2 regions of the Kitasatospora sp. NBC_00070 genome follow, and region 1 is predicted to be linked to the other one. Evidence: predicted binding sites of a transcription regulator. Region 1 holds the regulator's gene; the other holds the start of a gene.

Region 1 (7,215 bases):
GACGTGGCGCACCGGGACGCGGGCACCGTGCTCCGGCTGCTGGAGCTCGGCTTGCTGGTCCACCACGCCGCCGACGCCACCCTCACCGCCGTCAACCCGCGCACCGTCGCCGAACGGCTGGCCGCCGACCTCCGCTCGGCCGGCACCCGGATGCTGGTCAGGGCAGACGAACTCCCGGCGCCGCTGGACGAGTTGGGCCGGGCCTACGATGCGGCGCCGCGCAAGGTCGAGCACTCCGGCGGGGTGCTGCACATCCAGGACATGGAGCAGATCAGGTCCCGGATGCTGCAGCTCGAAGCGGACTGCCAGGAGGAGTGCCTGGCCGCCCAGCCCGGCGGTGCCAAGCCCGCCGAGCACCTCAGCGAGGGGAGGGACCGGCTGCACCGCTTCCTGGACCGGGGCACCACCCTGCGGCTGCTCTACCAGCCGCCCGCCAGGGACCACGGCCCGACCGCCGAGTACGTCGCGGTGCTCAGCGAGTGGGGCGGGCGGGTGCGGGTGCTGGACGAGCCGTTCACCCGGATGCTGATCTTCGACCGGACCACGGCGGTCATCCCGGCGGCGGCCGACAACACCAGGGCCGCCGTGGTCGAGGACCCGGCCGTGGTGGCCTTCCTGGTCAGCGGTTTCGAGCGGGACTGGGAGCGGGCCGAGCGGGTGCACTGGGGGGCCGTCGGCGACGGCGCGCACGAGCAGGTCGGCCGGCTGCTCACCGAGGGGCTGACCCAGCGAAAGATCGCCAGCCGGCTCGGCCTCAGCGAGCGCACGGTGGCCGGGCACATCGCCCGGCTCCGCGAGGTGCACGACGCCGAGACGCTGTTCCAGCTGGGCTGGCAGATGCGGGGCGCCCGTGCTGGTGAGTGAGCCCGAGCGGGCGTTCTACGCCGAGGTGCTGGCCCAGGGCGGGCGGGTGCTGTTCCGCGACGTGGCCGACCAGGACACCGGGACGGTGCTGCGCCTGCTGGGGCTCGGCCTGCTGATCCACCACACCGGCGACGCCACGCTCACCGCGGTCAACCCGCGGACGATCGCCGAGCAGCGCGGTGCCGAACTCCGCACGGTCGGCACCCGGGCGCTCCGGCAGGCCGACGAAGTGCCGGACCTGCTGGCCGAGTTGACCCGGGCGTACGACGCGGTTCCACGCCGGATCGAGAGCACCAGCACGGTGCTGCACATCGAGGACATGGAGGAGATCCGGTCCAGGATCGTCCAGCTCGACGTGGACCGCCGGGACGAGCTGCTGGCCGCGCACCCCGGTGGGGCCAGGCCGATGGACCACGTGCGGGTGGGGATGGACCGGACCCGTCGGTTCGTCGAGGACGGCGGGGTCCTGCACATCCTCTACCAGGACGGCGCCCGGGCGGACGGCCCGACCGCCGAGTACGCGGCGGTGCTGAGCGACTGGGGTGCGCGGGTGCGGGTGCTGGACGAGCCGTTCACCCGGATGCTGATCTACGACCGGACGACGGCCGTCCTCCCGGCGGCCGCGGACAACGCCACCGCCGCCATCGTCGAGGACCCGGCCGTGGTGGCCTTCCTGGTCAGCGGTTTCGAACGGGACTGGGAACGCGCCGAGCGGGTGCCCTGGGGGGCCGACGGCGACGGTGTGCACGAGCAGGTCGGCAGCCTGCTCACCGAGGGGCTGACCCAGCGGAAGATCGCCAGCCGGCTCGGCCTGAGCGAGCGGACCGTGGCGGGCCACATCGCCCGACTGCGGGAGCGGTACGACGCCGAGACACTGTTCCAGCTGGGCTGGCAGATGCGGGGGGCGGAGGTGCCGGGGGGCCGAGCACTCCCGCCACCCGCTCAGCCGGTGGCGACGCCCGGGGCCCAGTAGCCGAAGCCGGAGAGCGGGGGCTCCTGGCGGGGGATGGGGAAGGCCTCGGTCGGCGCGGTCCAGAAGCCCTCGCGGAGCGAGAGGGCCATGCCGGCCCAGTCCAGCGCGGTCTCCACGGTGTGCCGCAGGGCGTCCTGGGACCAGGTGTCGTCGAAGACCAGCGGCAGGACGGGCGCGACCTGCTCGATGGTGGCGATCAGCGGGTTGTGGGTGATGGCCTCGTCGACCAGCAGCACCACCGGCTTGCGGAGCGAGGAGGCCCAGCCGAGCTCCAGGGCGACGCCGGCCGAGAGCGGCGCGCCGACGTAGGCGAACACCAGGTCGGCGGTCTGCAACGCGCGGAAGTCGGAGGGCACCCGGGGCTCCGGCGCGCGGCCGGCCACCGTCCAGGCGTCGCTGTGGTGCGCGCTGTAGACCGCGGCACCGCTCTTCAGCAGGGTGGATCGGAGGGTGGTCAGCCTGGTCCGGCTGGCCAGGGTGACGACGCTGTCGGCCGGTCCGGTCAGCCGCATGAGCGGCGCGGCCAGGAACACCCGAGCGCGCCGACCCTCGGGGGTCTGGGTGGCGCGATTGCGCAGGTAGGGCTCACTCATGTCGACTCCGGGGTCGCCGTTCGGGAAGGTGCACTCCGGGCGGCTGGTTGGTGGCTGCTGGGGGAGGATCAGTTCGGCGGTAAGGCCGGGTAATTTGAATGTGCACCGGCAAGTGTGGTGATCAAGCCGGGGCATCGGGAGCGAACTGATCGTCCATCGGTTGCTCTCTTCGCGTCCACTGCTCCGTGGTGTCATCTCACTGCATGGCAGGCAGATGACGCACCCGAGATGACCAGCCTCTGGTGACATGAAGGCGCATTCTGCGGCATCATGTGGGCGATTGTCTTATTCATTGGTACTTTCTGGATGCCGCAGGGCTTGGGGAGGTTGTAGTCGCATGTCAGGCTTCTACCGTTCGGTGCGCCGCATAGCGGTTTCGTTCGTTGTCGCCCTTGGGGTCTTCGCAGTTGGCGCGCAGGTCGCCGACAGCATTTCTTCGCATGAGCCTGCCAATAGCGTGGCTGTGCGGGTAACCAACGTGGTGACTCTCGAGGACAGCAACTGGACCTGAGCGGGGCGGAATCCGTGATCGGCCACGGGGGACCGATCACTCGAAACCGGGCGTCTCGACCTCTGGTTGTGTCGGGTTGGAGCGGGCCAGGACCCACCCGAGCTGGAACAGCGACTCGACGTGATAGTCCTCGCGCATCTCGGCGATGTGGCGCGCCAAGGTGCGCTCGCTGATTCCGAGACTGCGCGCGATCACGCGGTGGCTGGTTCCCTTCAGCATCAGGTCGATGATCGTCTGCCGGAGCCGGGAGACGACCTGCTGGGGCACCGCGCGGGCGCCGTCGAAGTCGATGGCGCGGCTCCAGTTGCGCTCGAAGACCTCGGCCACGATGTAGCTGATGATCGCCTGGTCATGCACGAAAGCGGCCAGGCTCAGGTCGTCGGCGACCGGGATGATCGCGGTCCGCCGGTCGATCACGAGAATGCGGGTGTACGGCTCGTCGAGCGTCCTGACCTGGGCTCCGGCCTGGGTGACGGCGGCGACGTAATCCCGCGTCGGGGCGTGGTACCGGGTGCTCGGGTGGTAGATCGTGCGGGCCGTCGCGCCCCGGCGCAGCAGCGCCAGGTCGCGGTCGATGCTGCTGGCGAGGGCCTCGGGCGGGCGGGGCCCGCCGGGCTGGGCGGCCAGGAACTCCTCCGAGCAGCTGTTGGTGAGCTGCTGGAGCCGCTGGTTGATCAGCACCTTGCCGCGGACGTACTCGATCGTGCCGCCGGCCTGCTCCGAGGGGTGGAACTCCTCGGTGAGGTCCTTCAGCGCGGCCGGCAGCGCCACCGCGCGGGTGAGCAGGTTGAGCGCCTGCTGCTGCCAGGCGGCCGCCAGCCCCTCCGCCAGTTGCTGCGGATCGACGGCGACGAGCACGTCGGGCCGGTCGGTGTCCGGGACCAGCAGGCCCATGTCCAGCAGCTCCTGCAGGGCCGGCTTCGCGTCCGCCGGAAGATCGCTCGGGGCCAGCTCCTCGTTGGACCGGACCACCGCCCGGTACAGCTCCCTGGCGTCCGCCGACAGGATGCTCAGCCCGCCCGTGGTGAGGCCGGGCTCAGCCGTCTCACTCATCTGCGGCTCCTCGGAGTTGGCTCAGCTGCTGCTGGTCGCGGACACATGGGGTACAGAGGGGATCTTAGGCTTCCGCCGCCTTCTCCGGTCTGCTACGGCGGAAGCGAACCATCGGTATCCGGCACTCTCCCACTGCACGTAAGCCGCCGGTAGCCCCCTGACTGGGGGCACCGGCGGCTCGGGTGGACTGCGGGCAGGGTCAGCGCTTGGGCCGCCAGACCACCAGGGCGCTGGACTGCTGTACCTGCTGGTACGGCACCAGGTCCCGCCGGTACGAGGCGTGCACCGCCGCCTCCCGCTGCTGGAGGGCCGAGGCGGCACCCTCCAGGGAGTCGGCCAGCTCGCCGATCCGGGACTGCAGGGCGGCCACCTGGTTCTCCAGCTCGATGATCCGCTTGATGCCGGCCAGGTTGATGCCCTCGTCCTGGGACAGCCGCTGGACCTCGCGGAGCTGCTGGATGTCCCGGGCGGAGTAGCGGCGGCCGCGGCCGGCCGTGCGGTCGGGACAGACCAGGCCGAGGCGGTCGTACTGGCGCAGGGTCTGCGGGTGCAGGCCGGAGAGCTCGGCGGCGACCGAGATCACGTAGACCGGGGTGTCCTCGGTCAGCACGTAGTGGGTCGCGGCCGGGCGCGGGCGGCCCAGGCCGGGGCCGCCGGGGAGGCCCTCGCCGAGGCCGGGCCCCGGACCGATCGGGGTGTCGGGGGTCATCGGGTCATCACGCTCCCTCTACCGCCTTGAACAGGGCGGCTCGCGGGTCGTCCGAGGCGGTGGCCTCGCGGTACTGCTCCAGGGCCTCCAGGGCTTCGCCCTCGAGGTGCTTGGGGACCACGACCTCCACGGTGACCAGCAGGTCGCCGCGGGTGCCGTCGGTGCGGGTCGCGCCCTTGCCGCGGGCCCGCATGGTCAGGCCGTTGGCACTCCCGGCCGGGAGCTTGAGCTTGACCGAAGGTCCGTTCAGCGTCGGCACCTCGATGGTGCCGCCCAACGCGGCTTCGGGGAAGGTGATGGGCACGGTGACGGTGAGATTGTCCGCCTTCCGGCCGAACACCGGGTGGGCGTCGACGTGCACGGTGACGTAGAGGTCACCGGGCTGGCCGCCGCGCTCGCCCTGGGCGCCCTTGCCCTTGAGCCTGATCCGCTGCCCGTCCTGCACCCCGGCCGGGATCCGGACCTGCATGGTGCGGGCCGAGGAGGCCCGGCCGCTGCCGTGGCAGACCGTGCACGGGTCGTCGACCAGCATGCCGCGGCCCTTGCAGTCCCGGCAGGGCTCGGAGAGCGCGAACGCGCCCTGACCCCGGCTGACCGTGCCGGCCCCGACGCAGGTCGGACAGACCCGGGGGGTGGTGCCGGCCTTGGCACCGGTGCCCGAGCAGACCCGGCAGGCGGCCTGACTGGTCATCCGGAGCGGGACGGTCGCGCCGTCCACCGCCTCCTCGAAGGCGAGCGTCACCTCGGTCTCGACGTCGGCGCCCCGGCGCGGCTGCGGCTGCCGGCCGCCCCGGTTGAACAGGCCGCCGAAGATGTCGCCGACCCCGCCGCCGCCCTGCGGGCTGTTGCCGAACAGGTCGCCGAAGTCGAAGCTGCCGCCCTGCGGGCCGCCGGCCCGGTACCCGCCGTTGCCGAACAGGCTGCGGGCCTCGTCGTACTCCTTGCGGCGCTTGTCGTCCGACAGGACGTCGTACGCCTCGGAGATGTCCTTGAACCGGTCCTCCGCCTTGACGTCACCCTTGTTGGCGTCGGGGTGGAACTCGCGGGCGAGCTTCCGGTAGGTCTTCTTGATCTCGGCGGTGGTGGCGTCCTTGGGCACACCGAGGACCTTGTAGTAGTCCTTCTCCACGTAGTCCTTCGCGCTCATGGCTGCTGCCACCTCCCGGCGTCGTTCGCTGTTGCTCGTTCGGAGACGGCACTGCGGAGCCGCCCGTCGTCCAGGACGACGGACGACTCCGCAGCGCTCGTTCGGTCAGCTCTCGGTGGCACCGTCGGCCTTGTCGGAGTCCGACGAGTCGGCATCCGGCGCGGCCGTGCTCTGGGTGCCCGGCTGGGGCTCCGCCACGGCCACCATCGCCGGGCGGATGATCCGCTCGCCGATCCGGTAGCCGGGCTGGAGGATCTGCACGCAGGTGTCCTCGGTGACGTCCGAGGAGTAGCTGTGCATCAGCGCCTCGTGCAGCGTCGGGTCGAAGGGCTCGCCCTCCTTGCCGAACTGCTGCAGGCCCAGCTTGGCGACCACGGTCTCCAGGTTGTCGGAGACCGACTTGAAGCCACCGGTGACCTCGCCGTGCTCACGGGCCCGGCCGATGTCGTCCAGCACCGGGATCAGGGCCTCCAGGATGTTGGAGACCGCGATCTCGCGGACCGTCAGACGATCCCGCTCGACCCGCTTGCGGTAGTTCTGGTACTCGGCCTGGAGACGCTGCAGGTCACCCGTGCGCTCGGCCAACTCACGCTTCGCAGCAGCGAGTTCGTCGGCACCGGCACCCGCGACGGCCTCCTCGGCGGCCTTCAGCACGGCTTCCTCGGCGGCGGAGTCGTCGCCGGGCTCGCCGCCCTGCGGCTTCTCCGTCATGCCGCACCACCCTTGGGCTTCTCGTCGTCGACGATCTCGGCGTCGACCACGTCGTCGTCCTTGGCGGCACCGGCGGCGTCACCGGCCGGGGCGGCACCCGCGGCGTCGTTCTGCGCGTACAGCGCGGCGCCGAGCTTCTGGGCGGTGGTGGACACCTTCTCGGTGGCCTCGCGGATCGCCGCGATGTCCTCGCCCTTCAGCTTCTCCTTGAGCTCGCCGATCGCGGTCTCGACCTCGGTCTTGACGTCCTCGGGCAGCTTCTCGGTGTTGTCCGCGATGAACTTCTCGGTCGAGTAGACCAGCTGCTCGCCCTGGTTCCGGGTCTCCACGGCCTCGCGGCGCTCGTGGTCCTCGGCCGCGTACTGCTCGGCCTCGCGCATCATCCGCTCGATGTCGTCCTTCGGCAGCGCGGAGCCACCGGTGACGGTCATCCGCTGCTCCTTGCCGGTGCCGAGGTCCTTGGCGCCGACGTGCATGATGCCGTTCGCGTCGATGTCGAAGGTGACCTCGATCTGGGGCAGGCCACGCGGGGCCGGCGGCAGACCGGTCAGCTCGAACATGCCGAGCTTCTTGTTGTACGCCGCGATCTCGCGCTCGCCCTGGTAGACCTGGATCTGCACGGACGGCTGGTTGTCCTCGGCCGTGGTGAAGATC
Region 2 (7,215 bases), 720 kb from region 1:
GGGGCCGTCGTGCGCCACCGCCACCTTGAAGCCCTCGGCACCGAGCCGGGCCGCGATGGACTCCGCGATGGTGGGCTCGTCCTCGACGACGAGTACTCGTCGCTGAGTGCTCACCGCTGCGCTGCTGTTGATCGTCTCTTGCTGAATGTCAGTCACGGTCACGCCACCGCCCCCAGGGCTGCGGCCCGGCTGCCTGTGGGGACAGCGGGGTCCGCTCGTAGTCGTCTTGGTTCCGTCGTGACGGACCTGTGTCAGGCCCGTCGAGGTCACCCGGACCGTCCGCCGAGGTCTCGGGTTCCGAAGGGGTGCACGGGTGTGGTCCGTGTACCGCTCGGCTCTGTTCGCAGCGTACGGACACCGCGAGCATCCCGGCAGGTGAACCGGACACAACCGGCCGGTGGGCCGGTGCCGACCCTGCCGGGGATGAGGCACGGGGCGATACCTTACCGGGCGAAAATATCGCCCGTAACGGTGCGTATGCCGTCGAAGGGATGGCAGACTCCTCAGCACAGCGGCTACTTGTCCGTAAACAAAGGGATGGTCCGGACCAAGGGGTGTCCCGGTTCGAACCAAGTTCACAGCGGATTCACAGCGGGCTCCCAGAACCGCGAAGTACCGTGAGCACGACAAGTGACATGGTGGCACGAGTCAGGTGGTGGGTGGAATGGCAGATCTTCGGTCGCGGTTGCGGAGTTCCGTGCCCACGCCGCGCCGCAACCCCCTCGCACTCGGGTATCTCGCCGTGCTGCTGGCCACCACGCTGTTCGCCCGGTTCGGCGACGCCGACCTGGTGGACCGCCTGCAGGCGTTCTCCAGCTCGGACGCGCACAACCTGCTGGACCATCCCGTCCGCTCGCTGCTGCTGAGCGGGCTCTGGGTGGCCGGGCCGGTCTGGATGCCGTACTTCTGGGCCTTCGCCCTCACCGTCGCGCCGCTGGAGCGCCGGATCGGCGCCCGGCGCACGATCGGCGTGCTGGCCACCGGGCACGTGCTGGCCACCCTGCTCTCGCAGGCCGCCGTCGGCCTCGCGGTCACCTCCGGCCGGCTCGCCCCCGACGCGCTGGACAGCGTGGACATCGGCGTGAGCTACGCGGTGCTGGCCAGCCTGGGCGCGCTGGCGGCGCTGCTCCCCGGGCGGGCCCGGCCGGTGGTGCTGACCGGTGCGGTCGCGATGACGGGCTATCAGTTCCTCTCCGAGTCCGAGCTCGTCAGCCGGGTCGGCCACCCGTCCGCCCTGCTGATCGGGGTGGCCGTCGGCCACTGGCTGCGCGGCGGCTCCGACCGGGGTCTGCCGGTGCGGCGCCTGGTCCGCCGGCTCGCGCCCTCGCGGGCCTGACTCCCCGACTCCGCAGGTCGACGCCCCGGGCCGAACGGCCCCGATGGTGATCGCTCAGGGCGAACAACGGGCGGGGAACAATCGGCTCTCGCCAAACCTTAGTCAGGTCAACTCAACTTCACTGACTGGGGAGAGATCATGGCATCGACGTCCACACCGCTCACCCTGCCCGTGCTGCCGCTCGACGACGAGGTGGTGCTGCCCGGCATGGTGGTCCCGCTGGACCTGTCGGACACCGAGGTGCGGGCCGCCGTCGAGGCGGCCCGGGCCGGTGTCGGCGCCGGGGCCAAGCCCCAGGTCCTGCTGGTGCCGAGGCTGGACGGCTCGTACGCCGCCGTCGGCACGCTGGCCACCGTCGAGCAGGTCGGCCGGCTGGCCGACGGCGACCCGGCCGCGCTGGTCCGGGCGGTCCGCCGGGTGCGGATCGGCGCCGGGACGACCGGCCCCGGCGCGGCGCTCTGGGTGGAGACCAGCACCTTCCGCGAGTCCGACCCAGGGCTGCCGGTGGCCGGGCGCGCCGCCGAGCTGGTGAAGGAGTACAAGGCGCTCTCCACCCAGTGGTTGCGCAAGCGCGGCGCCTGGCAGATCGTCGACCGGGTGGCCCAGATCGAGGGCGTCGGCGAGCTCGCCGACAACATCGGCTACGCGCCGTTCGCCACCGCCGAGCAGAAGCTCAAGGTGCTGCTGGAGGCCGACCAGCTGGCCCGGCTGGAGTACGCGCTCACCCTGCTCCGCGACCACCTCGCCGAGGAGGAGGTCAACGACACCATCCGCAAGGACGTCGAGGAGGGCGTGGCCAAGCAGCAGAAGGAGTTCCTGCTGCGCCGTCAGCTGGACGCCGTCCGCAAGGAGCTGGCCGAGCTGAACGGCGACCCGGCCGACGAGGAGGGCGACTACCGGGCCCGGGTCGAGGCGGCCGAGCTGCCCGAGAAGGTCCGGGAGGCCGCGCTCAAGGAGGTCGACAAGCTGGAGCGGTCCTCCGACCAGTCGCCCGAGGGCTCCTGGATCCGCACCTGGCTGGACACCGTGCTCGAACTGCCGTGGAACGAGCGGAGCGAGGACGCCTACGACATCGCGGGCGCCCGGGCGGTGCTGGACGCCGACCACGCGGGTCTGGGCGACGTGAAGGACCGGATCGTCGAGTACCTGGCGGTCCGCAAGCGCCGGGCCGACCAGGGGCTCGGTTCGGTCGGCGGGCGTCGCGGTGGCGCGGTGCTGGCGCTGGTCGGGCCGCCCGGGGTGGGCAAGACCTCGCTCGGCGAGTCGGTGGCGCGGGCGATGGGGCGCGAGTTCGTCCGGGTCGCGCTCGGCGGCGTCCGGGACGAGGCCGAGATCCGCGGTCACCGGCGCACCTACGTCGGCGCGCTGCCCGGCCGGATCGTCCGGGCGATCAAGGAAGCCGGTTCGATGAACCCGGTGGTCCTGCTGGACGAGATCGACAAGGTCGGTTCCGACTACCGGGGCGACCCGGCGGCCGCCCTGCTGGAGGTGCTCGACCCGGCGCAGAACCACACCTTCCGGGACCACTACCTGGAGGTCGAGCTGGACCTCTCCGACGTGGTCTTCCTGGCCACCGCCAACGTGCTGGAGTCCATCCCCGAGCCGCTGCTCGACCGGATGGAGCTGGTCCGGCTGGACGGCTACACCGAGGACGAGAAGGTCGTCATCGCCCGGGACCACCTGCTGCCGCGTCAGCTGGAGCGGGCCGGTCTGACGGTCGGTGAGGTGACGGTCGACGAGGCCGCGCTGCGTCGGCTGGCGGGTGAGTACACCCGGGAGGCCGGGGTCCGGAACCTGGAGCGGTCGATCGCCCGGGTGCTGCGGAAGGTCGCGGCGCAGAGCGAACTCGGGGAGCGCGAGCTGCCCGTCGCGATCGGTCCGGACGAGCTGCGCGCGCTGATCGGACGCCCGCACCACACCCCCGAGGCGGCCCAGGAGCCCGGCGAGCGGCGCACCGCGGTGCCCGGCGTGGCGACCGGTCTCGCCGTCACCGGAGCGGGTGGGGACGTGCTCTACATCGAAGCCTCGCTGGCGGACGCGGAGACCGGTGCCACCGGGCTGACGCTGACCGGGCAGCTGGGTGACGTGATGAAGGAGTCGGCGCACATCGCGCTCTCCTACCTGCGGTCGCGCGGCGCGGAGCTGGAGCTGCCGGTGACCGGGTTGCGGGAACGCGGCATCCACCTGCACGTCCCGGCCGGGGCCGTCCCCAAGGACGGGCCGAGCGCGGGCATCACGATGACCACCGCACTGGCCTCGCTGCTCTCCGGGCGGAAGGTGCGGACGGACGTCGCGATGACCGGGGAGGTGTCGCTGACCGGGCGGGTGCTGCCGATCGGTGGCGTGAAGCAGAAGCTGCTCGCGGCCGACCGGGCCGGGGTCACCACGGTGATCATCCCCAAGCGCAACGAACCCGACCTGGACGACGTCCCGGCGGAGGTGCTGGCGCGGCTCACCGTCCACCCGGTCGCGGACGTCCGGGAGGTGCTGCGGCTGGCGCTGGAGCCGGCGGAGGTGCTGGTGGCTGCCTAGGCCGACCCCGGCCAGGGGTTCGGGGGCTGCGTTGTCGGCAGGTGCTCAGCTTTTTGCAGGGCGCTCGGTTGCACTGTCCAGGGCCCCGAGCCCCTGACTCTTCCGAAGCACCTGCCAAAAGGTCGGCGCCGCCCGCGCTGCGGAGCCGCATATCAGCAGAGCCCCGAGCCCCTGGTGGTGCACCTCGTGCCAAAGGGTCGGCGTCGCCCACGGGTGTCTGCCAGTGGGTGAGACGGTGGTTGTGTGACGGGGTGTCATGGCGGGAGCATGGGGCCATGACCCGTCACGCACATCTGAGCCGTCGACTTGATGTCGACCTGGCCCGTGCGTGTTCGGCGATCTGTTGCCGCGCCTGTTGAGCGCGGTGCCTCCTGCCCGGCTGATCGCCGGGCTGTCTCTCGTCCTGCCGGGCGGAGTGCACCCCTGTGTCCACTCTCCTCCGACGGGAATCCCATGCGTCTGCGCACTCGCGCCGCCGTGCTCGCCACGGCCGCCCTCCTGCTGACCGGCCTCACCCCGGCGCATGCCGCCGACCCGTACGGCCCGCTGCCGCCCGCCAACCCGTTCGCGGGGCCGGCCGGCACGGCCACCATGCACGGGGACACCGGTTCGTCCGACGCCACCCCGCTGCCGGGGCCGGGTGCGGGCGGCCTCCGGTCCAGCCGGACGGCGTTGCAGTCCGCCTGCCCGACCGTGCTGGTCGGGTCGGACGGCTACCCGGTCGCGCTCTGCACGGAGATCTTCGGGCTGGCCCCGACGGTCCATCTGCTGGACCCGGCGACCAGCGGGTCGGTGGCCGAACTGACGCTGGCCAAGGGCTCGTTGCTCGGCGGCGTGTACGCCTACCTGGACCACCGGGACCGGCTGGTCGCGGTGGACGGCAACCAGGACCTGCTGCGGATCGGCCACCGCAGGACCGCGAACGGCGGCTGGGAGCTGTACGTCGACTCCCGGCTGCCGCTCGCGGGGGCGGTCCCGGCCGGGGACGCCGTCACCGGGCTGTCGCCGGACTGGCAGGGCCGGGTCTGGTTCGCCACCGGTGCCGGGGTGGTCGGCACCGCCGACGACCGGACCGGCACGGTCCGCACCCTCGCCCTGCCGGCCGGTGAGCGGGTGGCCAACTCGATCTCCACCGCCCCGTCCGGGACGGCCGTGGCCACCACCCACGCCACCTACCTGTTGACCGCGTCCGCCGACGGCACGCCGCAGGTGAGCTGGCGTCAGCCGTACGACCGGGGGCCGGGGCGCAAGCCCGGGCAGCTCAGCTGGGGGACCGGCTCCACCCCGACCTTCTTCGGGCCCACCACCGGCACCGACTACCTGACCGTGGTGGACAACGCCGCGCCCACGGTGAACCTGCTGGTCTACCGGACCGGCTCCGGGGAGCAGGTCTGCTCGGTGCCGGTGCTCAGGGCGGGCGGCAGCGGCAGCGAGAACTCGCCGGTGGCGGTCGGCAACGCGGTCTTCGTGGCGAGCACCTACGGCTACCCGTACCCGAAGCTGCCGGAGGACGCCGGGCCGAGCGTGCCGTCCTCGGACAGCTACCGGGGCGGGCTGAGCCGGGTGGACGTCCGGGCGGACGGGTCGGGCTGCGACCTGAAGTGGGACAACCGGACCAGGTCGGCCGCCGTGCCGAGGCTGTCCACCGCCGACGGGCTGCTCCGTACGGTGCTGCGCAACCCGGTGATCCCCGGCACCGACGCCACCTCGGTGCTGGACCCGTATGCGTACGCCGAGATCGACCCGGCCACCGGCCGGACGGTGCGGACGGCCTTCCTCGGGGCGGGCTTCATCTTCGACACGCTGCAGATGGTGGGCAGCATCGCGCCCGGAAGGGTGGTGCTGCAGGGCACCACCACGGGAGTGCTGCGGATCACCGCCGGCTGACGCGCGGGGCGGTCGCGGGCGGAACCGGACAGGGCCGTGCGAAACTGCCGAAATGCCGTCACCTACGCAACGGGTGCTGTCCCGGGTCCCGCTGCGGCTCCGGCCGTTCCTGGTCCGGCACCGCAAGCCGGTGAAGTTCTTGCTGGTGGGCGGGACGTGCTTCCTGCTCACGATGGTCCTCAACTTCGGGTTGCGGCACACCCTGCTCCAGGAGAAGCCGGTGGTCGCGCTGACCGTCGCGACCGTGGTCGCGACGGTCGTCTCGTACGTGCTGAACCGGCAGTGGTCGTTCCGGGCGCACGGACGGCAGCGCGAGGCGGTGCTGTACCTGGTGGTCAGCGGGCTGGCGGTGCTGGTGAACGACGCGCCGCTGGTGGTCTCCCGGTACCTGCTCGACCTGCGGGAGCCGTACGTCACCGCGCTCACCGAGGAGGTCGCCGACTTCGCCAGCGGGATGATCGTCGGGACCTTCCTGGCGATGCTCTTCCGGTACTGGGCGATGAACCGGTGGGTGTTCACCCACCGGGCCGACCTGCGGCCCGCCGAGCCGTCCCCGGCGGAGGCCGGCCGGTGACGGTGGGTCAGCTGCCGCCGGGGGCCGCTCGGGGTGTGGACGTACGGACCGTTACGCTGCGGACCGTGACCTGGCAGGACCAGCACGGACAGGAGGTGGGCCGGTGCGGGCCGGACCGGCGAGTCAGCAGGGGATGCGGTGGGCCAACCTGGCCCTGGTGCTCGGGGAGATCGCGGCCGGGCCGTGCTCCCGGGCGGCGGTGGCCGGGGCGACCGGGCTGACCAGGGCGGCGGTCTCCTCGCTGGTCGAGGAGCTGCTGGCGGCCGGGCTGCTGACCGAGGCCGGGCCCACCGCGCCGAACGGCCGGGTCGGACGGCCCGGCAGCGATCTGACGCTCAATCCGGACGGGCCGGCCGGGATCGGCGGCGAGATCGGGGTCGAGCACCTGGCCGCGTGCGTGGTCGACCTCCGGGGCGAGGTGCGGAGCTGGCACCGGATGGAGATCGCCAACCGGGGCCGCACCCCGGCCGCCGTCCTGGCCGACCTGGCCGAGCTGCTCTGCCGGGCCGCCGAGCAGGCCGGGCTGCGGCCCGCCGGCCTGACGCTGGCCGTGCCCGGACTGGTCGGCGCGTCGAGCGGGGTGGTCGTGGGCGCGGCCAACCTGGGGTGGAGCGAGGTGCCCGTCGCAGCCGAACTGCGGTCCGCCCTGCGGGCCGCCGGCGCCGCCGAGCTGGCGGCGCTGCCGATCGAGGTCGACAACGAGGCCAACCTGGGCGGCCTGGCCGAACTCTGGCTGGCGGGCCGCCCGGACGACTTCTGCCACCTCTCGGCCGAGGCCGGGATCGGTGCGGCGATCGTGATCGGCGGCCGGCTGCTGCGCGGCGCCCGGGGCTTCGCGGGCGAACTGGGCCACCTCACGGTCTGGCCGGACGGCCCGCCCTGTCCC

Evidence for each region. Region 1 encodes HspR, which represses chaperone genes until heat shock. Its sites were predicted from a motif close to TTGAGNNNNNNNNNCTCAA; they were not measured.
Region 2: a site for HspR is predicted at 1,434-1,452, ahead of lon (endopeptidase La). Genes of this name have one in related genera too.

Annotation. Positions count from the first base shown of each region.
Region 1 covers NZ_CP108247.1:4,043,364-4,050,578, forward strand. The annotation lists gene OHV05_RS18715 (LuxR C-terminal-related transcriptional regulator) at 1-864, shown strand, start outside; gene OHV05_RS18720 (LuxR C-terminal-related transcriptional regulator) at 857-1,837, shown strand; gene OHV05_RS18725 (hypothetical protein) at 1,807-2,430, opposite strand; gene OHV05_RS18730 (hypothetical protein) at 2,768-2,941, shown strand; gene OHV05_RS18735 (hypothetical protein) at 2,978-3,994, opposite strand; gene OHV05_RS18740 (heat shock protein transcriptional repressor HspR) at 4,194-4,703, opposite strand; gene dnaJ (molecular chaperone DnaJ) at 4,711-5,850, opposite strand; gene grpE (nucleotide exchange factor GrpE) at 5,956-6,561, opposite strand; gene dnaK (molecular chaperone DnaK) at 6,558-7,215, opposite strand, start outside.
Region 2 covers NZ_CP108247.1:4,763,552-4,770,766, forward strand. The annotation lists gene OHV05_RS21970 (response regulator transcription factor) at 1-156, opposite strand, end outside; gene OHV05_RS21975 (rhomboid-like protein) at 698-1,336, shown strand; gene lon (endopeptidase La) at 1,475-3,868, shown strand; gene OHV05_RS21985 (hypothetical protein) at 4,322-5,755, shown strand; gene OHV05_RS21990 (GtrA family protein) at 5,808-6,329, shown strand; gene OHV05_RS21995 (ROK family protein) at 6,463-7,215, shown strand, end outside.